4 regions of the Streptomyces sp. NPDC058664 genome follow, and region 1 is predicted to be linked to each of the others. Evidence: riboswitches for the same ligand, from Rfam matches in the RefSeq annotation. Region 1 holds a riboswitch; each other region holds the start of a gene.
The links. Region 1 has a riboswitch for cobalamin ahead of ACFWUY_RS06760 (energy-coupling factor ABC transporter permease). Riboswitches for the same ligand answer to the same signal wherever they lie in the genome.
Positions count from the first base shown of each region.

Region 2: linked by a shared signal. The riboswitch ahead of ACFWUY_RS29275 (ribonucleoside-diphosphate reductase subunit alpha) and the one ahead of ACFWUY_RS06760 (energy-coupling factor ABC transporter permease) in region 1 are both predicted to bind cobalamin.
Region 3: linked by a shared signal. The riboswitch ahead of ACFWUY_RS15855 (ABC transporter substrate-binding protein) and the one ahead of ACFWUY_RS06760 (energy-coupling factor ABC transporter permease) in region 1 are both predicted to bind cobalamin.
Region 4: linked by a shared signal. The riboswitch ahead of cobN (cobaltochelatase subunit CobN) and the one ahead of ACFWUY_RS06760 (energy-coupling factor ABC transporter permease) in region 1 are both predicted to bind cobalamin.

Region 1 covers NZ_JBHXRW010000005.1:220,369-224,570, reverse strand. Annotated here, with positions in the region: gene dhaK (dihydroxyacetone kinase subunit DhaK) at 91-1,083, shown strand; gene dhaL (dihydroxyacetone kinase subunit DhaL) at 1,110-1,730, shown strand; gene ACFWUY_RS06765 (PTS-dependent dihydroxyacetone kinase phosphotransferase subunit DhaM) at 1,727-2,137, shown strand; cobalamin riboswitch at 2,175-2,409, shown strand; gene ACFWUY_RS06760 (energy-coupling factor ABC transporter permease) at 2,438-3,133, shown strand; gene ACFWUY_RS06755 (energy-coupling factor ABC transporter substrate-binding protein) at 3,133-3,543, shown strand; gene cbiQ (cobalt ECF transporter T component CbiQ) at 3,550-4,202, shown strand, end outside.
Region 2 covers NZ_JBHXRW010000043.1:64,667-68,868, forward strand. Annotated here, with positions in the region: gene ACFWUY_RS29275 (ribonucleoside-diphosphate reductase subunit alpha) at 1-1,785, opposite strand, end outside; cobalamin riboswitch at 1,918-2,056, opposite strand; gene ACFWUY_RS29280 (GNAT family N-acetyltransferase) at 2,105-2,605, opposite strand; gene mctP (monocarboxylate uptake permease MctP) at 2,693-4,202, opposite strand, start outside.
Region 3 covers NZ_JBHXRW010000016.1:137,291-141,492, forward strand. Annotated here, with positions in the region: gene ACFWUY_RS15845 (ABC transporter ATP-binding protein) at 1-248, opposite strand, end outside; gene ACFWUY_RS15850 (FecCD family ABC transporter permease) at 245-1,282, opposite strand; gene ACFWUY_RS15855 (ABC transporter substrate-binding protein) at 1,345-2,409, opposite strand; cobalamin riboswitch at 2,496-2,621, opposite strand; gene ACFWUY_RS15860 (cold-shock protein) at 2,740-2,943, opposite strand; gene ACFWUY_RS15865 (beta-glucosidase) at 3,105-4,202, opposite strand, start outside.
Region 4 covers NZ_JBHXRW010000012.1:30,126-34,327, reverse strand. Annotated here, with positions in the region: gene ACFWUY_RS12485 (precorrin-8X methylmutase) at 1-410, opposite strand, end outside; gene cobG (precorrin-3B synthase) at 407-1,669, opposite strand; cobalamin riboswitch at 1,756-1,884, shown strand; gene cobN (cobaltochelatase subunit CobN) at 1,924-4,202, shown strand, end outside.

The DNA of each region.
Region 1 (4,202 bases):
AACCGCCAAGATCAACAATTCGGCGCGCCTGCTCTGACCTGCAAAAGCCCTGTCCAGTGGCTTACCTGTCAATCTCACCCGGAGGTATCCATGAGGATGCTCATCAACGTTCCCGAGACCGTCGTCGCCGACGCGCTGCGGGGGATGGCGGCCGCTCATCCCGAGCTCACCGTGGACGTGGAGCAGCGGGTCGTGGTGCGGCGGGACGCGCCCGTGGCGGGGAAGGTCGCGCTGGTCTCCGGAGGCGGATCCGGGCACGAGCCCTTGCACGGAGGGTTCGTGGGGCCCGGGATGCTGGCGGCCGCGTGCCCCGGGGAGGTGTTCACCTCCCCGGTGCCCGATCAGATGGTGCGGGCCGCGGCTGCCGTCGACAGTGGGGCCGGGGTGTTGTTCGTCGTCAAGAACTACACCGGGGACGTGCTCAACTTCGAGATGGCGGCGGAGCTCGCGGAGGACGAGGGCATCCAGGTCGCCAAGGTCCTCGTCGACGACGACGTCGCCGTCACGGACAGTCTGTACACCGCCGGCCGGCGAGGGACCGGCGGCACGCTCTTCGTGGAGAAGATCGCGGGCGCCGCCGCCGAGGAGGGCGCGCCCCTCGAGCGGGTGGAGGCGATCGCCCGTCGGGTCAACGGGCGCTGCCGGTCCTTCGGCGTGGCCCTGAGCGCCTGCACCACCCCCGCCAAGGGCAGCCCCACCTTCGATCTCCCCGCGGGCGAACTGGAGTTGGGCATCGGGATCCACGGCGAACCGGGGCGTGAGCGGCGGCCGATGATGACCTCCCGGGAGATCGCGGACTTCGCCGTCGACGTCGTCGTCGAGGACCTCCGCCCGTCCGGGCCGGTGATCGCGCTGGTGAACGGGATGGGCGCCACCCCGCTCCTGGAGCTGTACGGCTTCAACGCGGAGGTGCAGCGTGTGCTCGGCGAGCGGCGGGTGCCGGTCGCCCGTACTCTCGTCGGGAACTACGTGACCTCGCTCGACATGGCCGGCTGCTCGGTGACCCTGTGCGAAGTGGACGAAGACCTCCTTCGCCTGTGGGACGCGCCCGTACAGACGCCCGCGCTGCGCTGGGGCAGGTGAGACGAGGGATGGGAGAGGGGACCGGAATGACGGAGACCTTCGGCGCGGACTTCCTGGTGCGGTGGCTGGCCGCGGTGGCCGAGGCCGTCGACCGCGAGGCGGACCGGCTCACCGAGCTTGACTCGGCCATCGGCGACGCCGACCACGGCGCGAATCTGAAACGGGGGTTCGCCGCCGTCTCGGAGACCCTCGCCAAGGAGCCGCCGGCGACGCCCGGCGCGGTGCTCACCACGGCCGGACGGCAGCTGATCTCCACCGTGGGCGGCGCGTCGGGACCTCTGTACGGCACGCTGCTGCGCCGTACCGGCAAGGCGCTGGGCGACGGGGACCGGATCAGCCGGGAGCAGCTGGCGGAGGCCCTCGGATCCGGAGTGGCCGCCGTGTCGCAGCTGGGCGGTGCCCAGGTGGGCGACAAGACGATGCTGGACGCGCTCGTTCCGGCCGTGGAGGGGCTGCGGGCGTCGTTCGGGGCGGGCCGCGCCGCCGCCGAGGAGGGCGCCCTCGGGACCGTACCCCTGCGGGCGCGGAAGGGCAGGGCCAGTTATCTGGGCGAGCGGTCGGTGGGGCACCAGGATCCGGGGGCCACGTCCTCCGCGCTGCTGTTCGCCGCGCTCGACGAGGCCGCCCGTGGGGAGGGGGCGTCGTGAGTGCCGGGACCCGCGTCGGCATCGTGCTCGTCTCGCACAGTGCCGCCGTCGCGACGGCCGTGGCCGAGCTGGCCCGGGGGCTTTCCGGCGGCGGTGACCTGGCGCCGGTCCTCCCGGCCGGCGGGGCCCCGGACGGCGGCCTGGGGACGAGTTCCGAGCTGATCCGCCAGGCGGCGAGGGACGTGGACCGGGGCGCGGGCGTGGCGATCCTGGTCGATCTGGGGAGCGCGGTGCTCACCGTGAAGGCGCTGCTCGCCGAGGGCGACGAGCTTCCCGAGGGCTCCCGTCTGGTGGACGCGCCGTTCGTCGAGGGCGCGGTCGCCGCGCTGGTCACGGCGAGCGCGGGAGGGGACATCGACGCGGTGACGGCGGCGGCCTCGGAGGCGTACGCCTACCGCAAGGAGTGACTGCGCGGAGTGAGTGAGAAGCCGCACAGGGTGGCCGTCGTGTTGTGATGTACCTGGTCAACGCACTAGTGTCACAGCGCCTTGGTGTACGGGAAACCGGTGCAGTACCGGTGCGGCCCTCGCCACTGTGATCGGGATGTCCGGCTCCACCCCCGCGGGGAACGCCCTCGGGGAAGCCACTGGACCGCGACGGGAGACCGTCGTGGTGTGGGAAGGCGGAGTCGGGCGTATGACCGTCAGCCAGGAGACCGGCCAGGGTGCGTTGTCCATCCACGAGGTGCTGGAGAGGGTCTCCCAACCATGCATATAGCCGAGGGGTACCTACCCCCTGTGCACGCGGCCGCCTGGGGCGTCGCGTCCGCGCCGTTCGTCGTCCACGGGGTCCGCGCGCTGACCCGTGAAGTACGGTCGAACCCCGAGTCCACGCTTCTGCTCGGCGCTTCGGGCGCCTTCACCTTCGTCCTCTCGGCGCTCAAGCTGCCGTCCGTGACGGGCAGTTGTTCGCATCCGACCGGTACGGGTCTGGGTGCGATCCTGTTCCGGCCGCCGATCATGGCGGTCCTCGGGACGATCACCCTGCTGTTCCAGGCCCTGCTGCTCGCCCACGGCGGGCTGACCACGCTCGGTGCGAACGTCTTCTCGATGGCGATCGTCGGGCCCTGGGCGGGATACGGGACGTACCTGCTGCTGCGCCGGTTCGGTGCGCCGCTGATGGTCGCCGTCTTCTTCGGCGCGTTCGTCGCCGACCTGTCCACGTACTGCGTGACCAGCGTGCAGCTGGCGCTCGCCTTCCCGGACCCGGGCAGCGGTGTGCCCGGGGCGCTCGCCAAGTTCGGCGGGATCTTCGCCGTGACGCAGCTCCCCCTGGCTGTCAGCGAGGGCCTGCTCACCGTGCTCGTGATGCGGTTGCTCACGCAGTCCAGCAAGGGCGAACTGACCCGGCTCGGTGTCCTCGGCGGACGCACGGCGGAGCGACGCAAGGAGGCGACCGCGTGATGAGCCGGAACGCGAGGATCAACGCCCTGCTGCTGCTCGTCGTCGCGGCGCTCGCGGTACTGCCGCTCGCGCTGGGGCTCGGGGACCACAAGGAGGAGCCGTTCACGGGGGCGGACGGGGAGGCGGAGACCGCGATCACGGAGCTCCACCCGGACTACGAGCCGTGGTTCAGCCCCTTGTACGAGCCGCCGTCCGGGGAGATCGAGTCCGCGCTGTTCTCCCTCCAGGCCGCGCTGGGTGCCGGCGTCCTGGCGTACTACTTCGGCCTGCGGCGAGGCCGCAGGCAGGGGGCGGCCCTGGCGGAGGCGGCCGGGGTGAAGGCCCCTCACGGTACGGGCAGCGTGGCGGCCGAAAGGAAGGCCTCGCCGGACGGGGGCTCCCCCGGGGGCCCCGGCGAGCCGGGCGCGTAGCCGCCGATGCTGCCGATCGACGCGGCGGCGCACAGCAGTCGCTGGCGCCGCCGTCATCCCGCCGAGAAGGCGCTGCTCGGCTTCGGTCTGACCCTGTGCGCGGTCTCTCTGCCGCCGTGGCCGGGCGCGCCGCTCGTGGCCGCGGTCACGCTCGGGGTGCTGCTCGGCCCGGCCGGTGTGCCGGGACGGGCGCTGTGGCGGGCGTTCCGCGTCCCGCTCGGGTTCTGTGTCACGGGTGCGATTCCGCTGCTGTTCGAGGTGGGCGGTGCCCGGGGCGCGGTCGCGTTCGCCCCGGGCGGTCCGGCGCAGGCGGTCGAGCTGCTGCTGCGGACCGCGTCGGCCTCGCTCGGGGTGCTGCTGTTCGCGTTCACCACGCCGGTCTCCGACGTCCTTCCCCGGCTGGTCCGGGCCGGGGTGCCGGCGCCCGTGGTGGACGTGGCCCTCGTGATGTACCGGATCATCTTCCTGCTCCTCGACTCGCTGTCCAAGATCCGGCAGGCGCAGGCGGCCCGGCTCGGGCACACCACCCGGGCCGCGACCTGGCGTTCGCTCGCGGGGCTCGGCGCGACCACGTTCGTGCGGGCCTTCGACCGGGCGCAGCGCCTGCAGTCGGGGCTCGCCGGGCGGGGGTACGACGGGACGCTGCGGGTGCTCGTGCC
Region 2 (4,202 bases), on a different contig from region 1:
GCGCAGCGCCGTCCAGCGCTCCGGCCAGTTCAGTTCCACGTCGTAGTGGTCGGGGTGCAGGACGCCACGGGCGGTGCGGGTCTTGTCCCAGGCCGGCAGCGGGCCGTTGCGCTCGGCGAGGTCGGCGGAGGCCTCGTAGGCCGCCAGCATGATGCGCTCGGCGATCTTCGTCGACAGGGCGCGGGCCTCCGCCGAGTCGAACGGCAGCTTCAGCTGGAAGAAGACGTCCTGGAGGCCCATCGCGCCCAGGCCCACCGGCCGCCAGCGGGCGTTGGAGCGGCCCGCCTGCTCGGTCGGGTAGAAGTTGATGTCGACGACCCGGTCGAGGAAGGTGACGGCCGTGCGGACGGTGGCGTCGAGCCGCTCCCAGTCGATGTCCCCGCCGTCGGCTCCCTGGTCCACGAAGGCGCCGAGGTTGACCGAGCCGAGGTTGCAGACGGCCGTCTCGCCGTCGTTCGTGACCTCGATGATCTCGGTGCACAGGTTGGAGGAGTGGACGACGGTGCCGGGCTCGGCGGTCTGGTTGGCCGTCCGGTTCGAGGCGTCCTTGAAGGTCATCCAGCCGTTGCCGGTCTGGGCCAGGGTCCGCATCATCCGGCCGTACAGGTCACGGGCCGGCATGGTCTTGCGGGCCAGGCCCTTGGCTTCGGCGGCGCGGTAGGCGGCGTCGAACTCCTCGCCCCACAGGTCGACGAGCTCGGGCACGTCCGCCGGGGAGAACAGCGACCAGTCGGCGTCCGCGTTGACCCGGCGCATGAACTCGTCCGGGATCCAGTGCGCCAGGTTCAGGTTGTGCGTACGGCGCTGGTCCTCGCCCGTGTTGTCGCGGAGTTCGAGGAACTCCTCGATGTCCGCGTGCCAGGTCTCCAGGTAGACGGCGGCGGCGCCCTTGCGGCGGCCGCCCTGGTTCACGGCGGCGACGGAGGCGTCGAGCGTCTTCAGGAACGGCACGATGCCGTTGGAGTGCCCGTTGGTGCCGCGGATCAGCGAACCGCGCGCCCGGATGCGGGAGTACGAGAGGCCGATGCCGCCCGCGTGCTTCGAGAGGCGCGCCACCTGGTGGTAGCGGTCGTAGATGGAGTCCAGCTCGTCCTGCGGGGAGTCCAGGAGGTAGCAGGAGGACATCTGCGGGTGGCGGGTGCCGGAGTTGAAGAGGGTGGGGGAGGAGGGGAGGTAGTCGAGACGGCTCATCAGGCCGTACAGCGCGGCCACCTCGTCGAGCGCGCGGACCGAGTCGTCCTCGGCCAGACCGGAGGCGACGCGCAGCATGAAGTGCTGCGGGGTCTCGATGACCTTGCGGGTGATCGGGTGGCGCAGCAGGTAGCGCGAGTAGAGGGTGCGCAGACCGAAGTAGCCGAAGCGGTCGTCGCCGGCCGGGTCGATCGTCGCGTCCAGGCGGGCCGCGTGCAGGGCGACGAACGCGGCGGTGCGGTCGGCGATCAGGCCCTCGCGGTGGCCGACGGCGACGGAGGCGGAGAAGGAGACCGAGCCCTGGCCGGCCGCCTCGTCGGCGATGGTGATCGTCAGGAGCCGGGCGGCGAGCCGGGAGTACGCCGGGTCCTCGGCGATCAGGCCGGCGGCCGCCTCGGTGGCCAGCTCGCGCAGCTCCGCCTCGTCCGACGCGGCGCTGCGGCCGCGAAGCGCGGCGGCGGCGACCTTGCCGGGGTCGGTGTCGGGGAGATCGGCGGTGAGGTCGGTCAGGGTCCGCAGCAGTACGGTCCCGGGGCCGTCGCTCTCGACCGCGGAAACCTCGGCGGAAGCCGGATCGGCGGGCGCGATGGTCACGTGGGGGCTCTCCCTCGCTCGGCTCGGGGCCGCGGCGGGGGAAGGCGGGCAGACGGGCATCCGTAACGCCGGACGCGACGCTTCCACCGGCCCACTCCGCGAGGCCCGGACGTCAGTGGCACCCGGAACGGACGGACCGGGTGCGCTGTCGGCAGGTCCTCGGACTCACCTCGTACGAAAACGTCGTATCCGTATGAAGCACACCGTTGCGGGACAGTTCCGGATTCGCGCCGGATTCCCCTGCGTCGACAGCGAGGTTGAGCATACATGTGGGGGGCGCCGCTCGTGGCACCCCCCACATGTTGTGTCGCCCCTCGGCTCAGAACTCCAGGGCGTAGGTGAGCAGAAGATGGTCGCGGATCGGCGACCAGTCCCGGTGCGGGGTGCGGACGAAGCCGAGGCGGTCGTACATCCGGTGCGCGGCGACCATCGTCGTGTCCGTGGAGAGCACGATCCGCTCGCACCCGGGCAGGGCTCGCGCGCGCTCGACGCAGGTCCGTACGAGGGCCTCGCCGACGCCCCGGCCGCGGGCCTCCCGGGCGACGGCGAGCATCCGGAACTCGGCCTCGCCCGCGACCGCGATGTCCGCCCAGGGGGTGTTGCCGGTGGCGAAGGTCACTCCGCCGACGAGCCGGCCGTCGGCGTCCTCGGCGACGAGCACCTCGCTCTCGCGGGCCCGCCGCGCGGTGTCCCGGAGCACCTCCAGATAGGAGTCCTGGGCCCCGTACTTCAGCAGTCCGTCGTTCAGGTAGATGCTCGCGGTGAGTTCGCCGAGCGCCTCGTACTCCTCGGGCCGTACTGCCCTGATCGTGAAGTCCATGAGGGAAGTGTGCCTCGGAGGGAGACGCGAAGAGGCCCGGGATCCCCTGGTGGAGGTCCCGGGCCCGCGTGCGGCCGTTCCGTCCGGTCAGTGCGTCTCGGCGCCGACCTTCGGCAGCTCGGTCTGCACGCCGGGGTCACCGGCGTCCGCCGTGTAGTCGGACGGGGACGTCTCGTCGATGCCCTCGGGAGCCTTGACGGCCTTGAGGACGAAGGTGAGGACGACCGTGACGACGACGTTCAGGACGAAGGCGGTGAGGCCGATGTAGCCGATCTCGCCGATGCCCGGGATCTCGGCGGAGGAGCCGCCGAAGTGCTTCTGGGTCGGGCTGGCGACGCCGTACGCGGCGACCGTGCCGTAGACCATGCCGACGGCCCAGCCGGCGAGCAGCGCCCAGCGGTGGAACCAGCGGGTGAACAGGCCGCCGACGAGGGCCGGGAAGGTCTGCAGGATCCAGATGCCGCCGAGCAGCTGGAAGTTGATCGCGACCGTCTTGTCCATGGTGAGGACGAAGGCGAGCGCGCCGACCTTCACCAGGAGCGAGACCAGCTTGGAGACCTTGGTCTCCTGCGCCGGGGTCGCGTCCTTCTTGATGAAGTCCTTGTAGATGTTGCGGGTGAAGAGGTTGGCCGCGGCGATCGACATGATCGCCGCCGGGACGAGCGCGCCGATGCCGATCGCGGCGAACGCGACGCCCGCGAACCAGTCGGGGAACATCGTCTCGAAGAGCTGCGGAATGGCGAGCTGCCCGTTCTTCACCTGGATCCCGGCGGCGATCGCCATGAAGCCGAGCAGCGCGAGCAGGCCCAGCATCAGCGAGTACAGCGGCAGGATCGTGGTGTTGCGGCGGATGACCTCGCGGCTCCGGGACGACAGGGTCGCCGTGATGGAGTGCGGGTACATGAACAGCGCGAGCGCCGAGCCGAGCGCGAGCGTCGCGTACGTCCACTGGCCGGCCTCGCCGGGGACGACCGAACCACGCGGCTTGTCGGTCGCCGGGTTGGTCTGCGCGTACGCCTCGCTCGCCTTGGCGAAGATCTCGTCGAAGCCGCCCAGCTTGATCGGGATGTAGATGATCGCCACCGCGATGACGATGTAGATCAGGGTGTCCTTGACGAAGGCGATGAGCGCGGGGGCGCGCAGGCCCGAGGAGTACGTGTACGCCGCGAGGACGCCGAAGGCGATGAGCAGCGGCAGGTCCTTGATGAACCAGTGGGTGGTCTCGCCGCCGCCGACGCCCATCACGTCCAGGACGGCCTGGATGCCGACGAGCTGGAGCGCGATGTACGGCATGGTGGCGAGGATGCCGGTGACCGCCACCGCGAGGGACAGGCTCTTGGAGCCGAAGCGGCCGCGCACGAAGTCCGAGGTGGTGACGTACCCGTGCTTGTGCGAGACCGACCAGAGGCGCGGCAGGAAGGTGAAGATCAGCGGGTAGATCAGGATCGTGTACGGCACGGCGAAGAAGCCGGCCGCGCCCGCCGCGTAGATGGCCGCCGGGACGGCGACGAAGGTGTACGCGGTGTAGAGGTCGCCGCCGAGCAGGAACCAGGTCACCCAGGTGCCGAACGACCGGCCGCCCAGGCCCCATTCGTCG
Region 3 (4,202 bases), on a different contig from region 1:
CCGGCCAGCGGGTCGCCGTCGAGGGTGACGACCCCGGAGTCGGGGGCGAGGACGCCCGCGAGGAGGCGCAGGAGGGTCGACTTCCCCGAGCCGTTGGGCCCGAGGAGGCCGGTGACGGTGCCGGGCGTGAGGGTGACGCTGACCCCGTCGAGGACGAGGGTGCCGCCCGCGGTGCGCGAGACCCGGTCGGCGCGGAGTCCGAGGCTCGGGCTCGGAATCGGAGCGGTCGGAGTCGGGCCCGCGGTCATCGGGAGCTCCTGGTGCGGTACAGGACGAGGACGAAGGCCGGGACGCCGATCAGCGAGGTCACCACGCCCACCGGCACCTCCTGGGGGTCGAGGACCGTGCGGGCGAGCGTGTCGGCCCAGACCAGGAACACCGCCCCGGCCAGGGCGGTGACCGGCAGCAGCCGCGCGTGCCCGGGGCCCGCCAGGGCCCGGGCGGCGTGCGGCAGGACGAGGCCGACGAAGCCGATCGCTCCGGCGGCGGAGACCAGCGCGGCCGTCAGGAGGGCGGTGACGCACAGCAGGACGAGCCTCGTGCGGGTGACGGCGACCCCCAGCGCGGCGGCGGCGTCCTCGCCGAACGCGAACGCGTCCAGGGTCCGCGCGTGCCCGCCGCACACCAGCAGGGCCGCCGCGAGCACCGCCCCGCACACCCCCACGTCGCTCCAGCCGGCCCCGCCGAGCGAGCCGAGCAGCCAGAAGAGCACGCCCCGTGTGGTCTCGGCGTCCGCCGCCGTCATCACGACGAAGGAGGTGAGGGCGGAGAAGAGCTGCATCGCGGCGACGCCCGCGAGCACCACCCGGTCCGTCGAACCGCCGAGGGTGTGGCTGAGCAGCAGGACGAGCGCGAAGGAGAGCACCGCGCCGAGGAACGCCCCTCCGGTGACGGAGAGGACGCCTCCGCCGACGCCGAGGACGACGACCGCGACCGCGCCGGTCGAGGCGCCGGAGGAGACCCCGAGCACGAAGGGGTCGGCGAGCGGGTTGCGCAGCAGCGACTGCATCACCGCGCCGCAGACCGCGAGTCCGGCTCCGCAGACGGCGGCGAGGAGGGTACGGGGCAGCCGCAGCTCCCACACGATGCCGTCCCGGATCGGCGAGACCTCCGGGACCTCCCCGCCGAGGTGGGCGGCGACCACGGCCCACACGTCGCCGACGCCGATGTCCGCGGGACCGATGGTGATCGCGACGGCCACCGAAGCGGCCAGGACGGCGAGCCCGGTCACCGTCCACAACAGCGCCGCGCCCCCTCCGCGTGCGACACCCCCTCCGCGCAGGACGCCGGACGGAACGACGGACCCGTCGGGTCGAACGTCGGTCTCGCCGGGCGGGAGCGCCGTCACTTCGCGAGGCCGTACGAGCGGAGGGCCGCCGCCACCTTCTCGACGCCCTCGACGGTGCGGACGGTGGGGTTCATGGCCTGGCCGCTGAGCAGGACGTACCGCTTCTTCCGTACCGCCGTCATGTTCCGGGTGACCGGGTCGGACTCCAGGAACTCGATCTTCTTCGCGGCGCTCTCGGCCGACTGCGAACGGCGGGTCAGGTCGCCGATGACGAGGACGTCGGGGTCGCGGTCGGCGACCGTCTCCCAGTTGACCTGCGGCCACTCCGCGCGCGTGTCGTCGAAGACGTTCTTCGCACCGAGGGCGTCGGTGACGATGCCGGGGGCGCCGCAACAGCCCGCCATGTAGGGCGCTTCGGCGTCGGAGAACCAGTAGAGGACCGTGGCGTCCGTGAAATCTCCGTCTGAAGTCGCCTTCGCCACACGGGACTTCAGTTCCGCGACGAGCTTCTCGCCGCGCTCCGGGACAGCGAACACCCGGGCCAGGTCGCGTATCTCGCCGTACACGGTGTCCATGGTCAGGGGCCGGATGCGGACTCCGTCGCCGTCGCCGCTGTTGTCCTTGCCGACGCAGTCGGTGGGCGAGAGGTAGGTGGGGACGCCGAGCTCCTCGAACCGCTCGCGGGGAGCCACCCCGCCCTTGCCGAGGGTGTACGCGAAGGAGGCGGCGGCGAAGTCGGGCTCGGCGTCGAGCACCTTCTCGAAGGAGGGGTAGCGGTCGGCGAGGCGCGGTACCTTCGCGTTCTCCTTCTCGAGTCCCTCGAGCACCGGGTCCGTCCAGGTGGCGGTGCCCGCCATGCGGTCGGCCAGGCCGAGGGAGAGCATGATCTCCGCCGACCCCTGGTCGAGGGCGACGGCCCGCCGCGGAGGCCGGTCGACCGTGACCCGGCGGCCGCAGTTGTCGTCGATCGTCACGGGGTACCCCTGGCGCGGGCCCCCGGTCGTGTTCACCGTGTTCTCCGTGGGCCGTGCGGCGGATCCGCCGCCGCATCCGGTCACGGTCAGGAGCAGGGCGCCGGCCAGGAACAGGGCGGCGGAGCGGGCGGGGTGTGCGAAGGGCACGGGGACTTCCTCTGCGGCCACGGCTCATACGCGGAGCCTGTCGTACGGTGCTCCCCGGACGACGGCGTGCCGCCGGGGCCGCCAGCAGGTCTTCGGACTCGGGGTCAGCCGGACGGAGCGCCTTCCCGGGCCCGTCGTGCCGCCCAGTGGCCGATGCTCCGCCCGTCGCCCTCACCGCTGCGCGTCAGTTCCGGTCTCGCACCGGATTCCCTGACCCGTGCACGTACCCGTCCGGGTGCGTACAAAGGTGCGACTGGCCTCGGCACAGTACCACCGGCCCGCTCCCCCGCCCGGGGGCGCCGCCGGTGGCACGGTCGTGCCGGCGGGGCGTCAGACGCGCAGTTCCTTCGCCTCGAAACGGCCCTCGCCGAGGACCAGGACGAAGGAGACCTGCTGCCCTTCGGAGAGGTGCTGCTCCTCCTCGATGTCCTCGGCGCTGAAGTAGACCTGCTCCTCGGAGCCCACGGGAACGACGAACCCGTACCCGCCGGCGCGGTTGAAGGAGTGCACGAACCCATTGCTTCTGCCGTCCACGGCGGCCTCCTCGTCGTCACCGGCGACGCGGCCGAGGGGGAGGTCGCGCCCGTCCCGGCCGCATTCGCGTCTCAGGGGACTCTTACCCCGCCGGATCGCTCTTCGCCCGCCGGCCGGCGCGGGCGGGTGATGCCGCCCGGGCCCCGTCCGGGCCGCCGTGGTCAGTCGCCGGTACGCGGATCGACCCGGAACGCGGCGTGCAGGGCACGGTGGTGGTCGACGTACCGCACCGGGCCGGTGAGGGCCACCCGGGCGGTCAGTCGTGGTTCGGTGCTGGAGGCGCTGAGCCGCAGCTCCAGCTCTCCCGGTTCCACCGCGCGCCGCCCGTCGCGGCCGGTGAACGAGGCGAGGTCGGCGGGGACGGCCACCCGGATCCGCTTCTGCTCCCCGGCGGCCAGGTCGAGCCGTTCGTAGCCGATGAGGCGCTGGAGGGGCTGGACCACGGAGGCCACGGGGTCGTGGAGGTAGAGCTGCACGAGCTCGCTGCCGGCGCGGTCGCCGGTGTTGCGCACGGTGAGGGCGAGGTGGAACGTGCCGTCGGTGGGGGCCTCGGGGTTCTCGACGACGAGGTCGTCCCACGCGAAGGTGGTGTAGGTCAGGCCGTGTCCGAAGCCGTAGGCGGGTGTCGGGTCGATGCTGGAGACGTCGCCGGCGTGGCCGAGGCGGGCGGCGAGGTAGGTGGACGGCTGGGCGCCGGGGTCGCGGGGCACGCTGACGGGCAGTCGGCCGCTGGGGGCGGTCCGGCCGCTGAGGACGGAGGCGATGGCGGCGGTTCCCGACTCGCCGGGGAAGAAGGACTGGACGACGGCGGCGGACTCGTCGGCCGCGCGGCCGAGCGCGTAGGGCCGTCCGGCCAGCAGCGTGGTCACGACCGGTGTGCCGGTGTCGAGGAGCGCGTCGAGGAGCCGCTGCTGCGCTCCGGGCAGGGTGAGCGATCCCGCGTCGCAGCCCTCGCCGCTGGTGCCGCGGCCGAAGAGCCCGGCGCGGTCGCCGAGCGCCGCGACGACGAGGTCGGCGCCGCGGGCCGCCGCCACGGCCTCGGCGATGCCCTCGGTCCCCGCGTCGTCGATGCCGGTGCCCCGCGCCACGGTGATCTCGGCCGCGGGGAACTCCGTCCGGAGCGTGTCGTGAAGGGTCGGCAGGTCGATGCCGAGGGGGACGCCGGGGTGCTGTCCGCCGACGTGGACGGGGAAGGAGTAGCAGCCGAGGACGGCGGTGGGGACTTCGGCGTTGGGGCCGATCAGGGCGATGCGGCGGGG
Region 4 (4,202 bases), on a different contig from region 1:
ACGACGGAGCCTTCGAGGCGGTCCCGCCACAGTTCGAGGGCGGCGGCGGAGCGGGTGGTGCCCAGTTCGGCGGCGAGGCCGGGGACGGCCGGGTCGGAGAGCGCGCAGAGCACCTCGTTGTCGGCGGGCAGCCGCTTGCGGGTGACACCGCTGGCGACCATCTGGGCGTCACAGAGGATCGGGGCACCGGCGCGGAGCGCGGCGCGGGCGTTCGCGACGACCCCGGGGGAGTAGGCGATGTCCTGCACGAGGTCGGTCATGCCGCAGGCGTGGATCATCCGGACCGCCACCTGGGCGACGTCGGCGGGCAGGCCCGCGAGGTCCGCCTCGGCGCGGATCGTGGCAAAGGACCGGCGGTAGATCTCCGCCCCGTCCTTCTCGTAGTCGAACATCGTGTCGCTCTCGCTCATCTCGTGGGGGGCGTGGGGCCGACGGGGGTGCGGGCCGCCGCGACGGCTTCTGACAGGGAGGTACGGGAGGTGGGCGCGCCGTCCACCAGATAGGTGTCCTCGCCGGTGGCGAGGACCTCGATCCAGCCGCCGTACGGGTGTCCGCAGCGCCGCTCGCACCCGGAGAAGTGCACGGGCAGCGGCCCGGGGGGCGCGGCGAGAGCGTCCGTACGTACGTCGGCGAGGGACTTGGCGCAGCCGGGGCGCCCGGTGCAGGCGGTGACTCCGGCGCCGGGTGCGTCGGGGCGGGTGATGAGGCCGTACGTCTCCAGGGCGTCCAGGCGATCCGCGGCGGCCCCTGTTCCGGTTTCCACCACGACCACCCCCCGCCACGGTGTGAACCGGACCTCGTCGGCCGGCAGCAGCGCCCGCAGCTGGGCGGCGGTCAGCCGGCCGAGCGGCGCGAGGACGTACAGGCCGCCGTCCCCGAGGGCTCCGGGCGCGGGCGGCGGGGAGAACGGCGTCGGCGGTACGGGCAGGGCCTCGGCCGCGATCCCGGCGCGCGCCAGGGCCCCGGCCCAGTCCGGGACGTGGGCGTCGGGCAGTTCACGGGGCCGCCAGGCGCCGTTCCCGGCCGCGTCGGCGGCGTCGAGGAACGCGAGGGCGGCGGCGAGGGCGGCGCGGACGGCGTCGGCGGCGGCGAGCCGGAAGACCTGCCGGCCGCCGGGCCACAGCACGGCGGTCCCGTCCGCGTCTGCGATCAACTTCACATCGCCGCCGAGCCCGGCCACGTCCCCGCGCCCGTCGTCCAGGACGAACAGGAAACGGCCGGAAAGCGCCGCCGCCCGGGGCTCGGAGCACAGCGCGGCGTCAAGGTCGCGCGCCCACAACTGCACGTCCGCGTGGCCGAGTCCGTCGAGTCCGGCGGTCGGCGAGGCGACGATGTTGCGGACGCGTTCGTGGGTGGGGGAGGGCAGCAGGCCCGCCTCGTCGAGGAGGCCGGCGAGCTCCGCCCCGCAGCCCTCGCCGAGACCGCGCAGCTCCGCGTTGCCGCGCGAGGTGATGCTGACCCGCCCGTCGCCGAGCGTCTCCGCCGCCGTCGCGAGGGCTTCGACCTGACGGAACGTCAATCTACCTGCGGGCAGGCGGAGTCGGGCCAGGCGGCCGTCCTCGGCGGGGTGCAGGCGCAGCGCCCCGGGGCAGGCGTCGCCACGGTCCCGTATGCGAGCTTCGCCCGGTTCGGGCGTCGTGGGTGGGGTGGGCGGCATGGCGGCGAGCATACCCACGGGGAACCGGGCGCCCACCGGGTGTGATCAGGCCGACTCGGCGGCCCGCCCCGGCCCTCGGCGCCACGATCTAGGATGCAGTTCGGCATGGGGTCCCAGGACCCCGGGGAGGAAGCCCGGTGAGAATCCGGCGCGGTCCCGCCACTGTGAGCCCGTACCAGGCACGACGGAACGGGTGAGTCAGGAACTCCTGCCGTCCACACGACCACCCGGGGCGCGGACAACCCCGAGGAAGGCCTGCGCTCGCCATGCTTCTGCTGCTGTCGCACTCCGACACCGACCTGCTCAGCGCCCGCGCGGCGAACGCCGCCTCGGCCGGCGGCCCGGTGGAGTACCGCTTCGCCAACCCCGCCCGCCTTCCCCTCGCCGAACTGCCCGGCCTCCTCGACGGCGCCGACCTCGTCGTCGTCCGCCTCCTCGGCGGGCTCCGCTCCTGGGAGGACGGTCTCGACGCGGTCCGCGCCGCCGGAAAGCCCGTGGTCGTCCTCAGCGGCGAACAGGCGCCCGACGCGCAGCTGATGGAGACGTCCACCGTCCCCGTCGGCGTCGCCACCGAGGCGCACGCCTATCTCGCGCACGGCGGCCCCGGGAACCTGGAGCAGCTGGCCCGCTTCCTCTCCGACACCGTCCTGCTCACCGGCCACGGCTTCGAGGCCCCGGCCGCCGCCCCCACCTGGGGTCCCCTCGACCGGGTCGCGAAGAACGACAGCGGCCCGACCATCGCCGTGCTCTACTACCGCGCCCACCACATGAGCGGGAACACCGCCTTCGTCGGCGCCCTGTGCGACGCCATCGAGGACGCCGGCGCGCGGGCCCTCCCGCTGTACGTGGCCTCCCTGCGGGCCCCGGAGGACGAGCTCCTCGCCGAGCTGCGCGGAGTCGACGCCATCGTCACCACCGTCCTCGCCGCCGGCGGCACCAAGCCCGCCCAGGCGCAGGCCGGCGGCGACGAGGAGGCCTGGGACGCGGGGGCGCTCGCCGCGCTCGACGTGCCGATCCTCCAGGCGCTCTGCCTCACCGGCTCGCGCGCCGCCTGGGAGGAGAACGACGAGGGCCTCTCCCCGCTGGACGCCGCCAGTCAGGTCGCCGTGCCCGAGTTCGACGGGCGGCTCATCACCGTCCCGTTCTCCTTCAAGGAGATCGACGAGGACGGCCTGCCCGCGTACGTGGCCGACGCCGAGCGCGCGGCCCGCGTCGCCGGGATCGCCGTACGGCACGCCCGGCTCCGCCACATCCCGAACGCCGAGAAGAAGCTGGCGCTCGTCCTCTCCGCGTACCCGACGAAGCACTCCCGCATCGGCAACGCCGTCGGCCTCGACACCCCCGCGTCCGCCGTCTCCCTCCTGCGCCGTCTGATCGCCGAGGGGTACGACTTCGGGCCCGCCGAGGAGCTTCCCGGCCTGGTCTCCGGCGACGGCGACGAGCTGATCTACGCGCTCATCGAGGCCGGCGGCCACGACCAGGACTGGCTGACGGAGGAGCAGCTCGCCCGCAACCCGGTCCGCATCCCGGCCGCCGACTACAAGCGCTGGTACGCGACGCTCCCCGAGGAGCTCCGCACCCACGTCGAGGAGCACTGGGGCCCGGCGCCGGGCGAGATGTTCCTCGACCGCTCGCGCAACCCGGAGGGCGACATCGTCCTCGCCGCCCTGCGGCGCGGGAACCTGCTGATCCTCATCCAGCCGCCGCGCGGCTTCGGCGAGAACCCGATCGCGATCTACCACGACCCCGATCTCCCGCCGTCCCACCACTACCTCGCCGCCTACCGCTGGATCGCCGCCCGCGCCGAGGACGGCGGCTTCGGCGCCGACGCCATGGTCCACCTGGGCAAGCACGGCAACCTGGAGTGGCTGCCCGGCAAGAACGCCGGCCTGTCCGCCGCCTGCGGACCGGACGCGGCGCTCGGCGACATCCCGCTGATCTACCCCTTCCTCGTCAACGACCCGGGCGAGGGCACCCAGGCCAAGCGGCGCGTCCACGCGACCCTCGTCGACCACCTGGTGCCGCCGATGGCCCGCGCCGACTCGTACGGCGACATCGCGCGCCTGGAGCAGCTGCTCGACGAGTACGCGCAGATCTCCTCCATGGACCCGGCGAAGCTGCCCGCGATCCGCGCCCAGATCTGGACGCTGATCCAGGCCGCCAAGCTCGACCACGACCTCGGCCTCCAGGAGCGCCCGGAGGACGACGGCTTCGACGACTTCCTGCTGCACGTCGACGGCTGGCTGTGCGAGGTCAAGGACGCGCAGATCCGCGACGGTCTGCACGTCCTCGGCGGCGCCCCGGAGGGCGAGGCCCGGGTCAACCTGGTCCTCTCCATCCTGCGCGCCCGCCAGATCTGGGGCGGCACGCAGGCCCTGCCCGGTCTGCGCGAGGCGCTCGGCCTCGACGAGTCGGCCGCGACCCGCACCACCGCCGACGAGGCGGAGGCGAAGGCCCGCGAGCTGGTCGAGGCGATGGAGGCGGCGGGCTGGTCCGTGGACGCGGTCGCGACGGTCGCCGCCGCGTACGGCCCCGAGGTGCACGC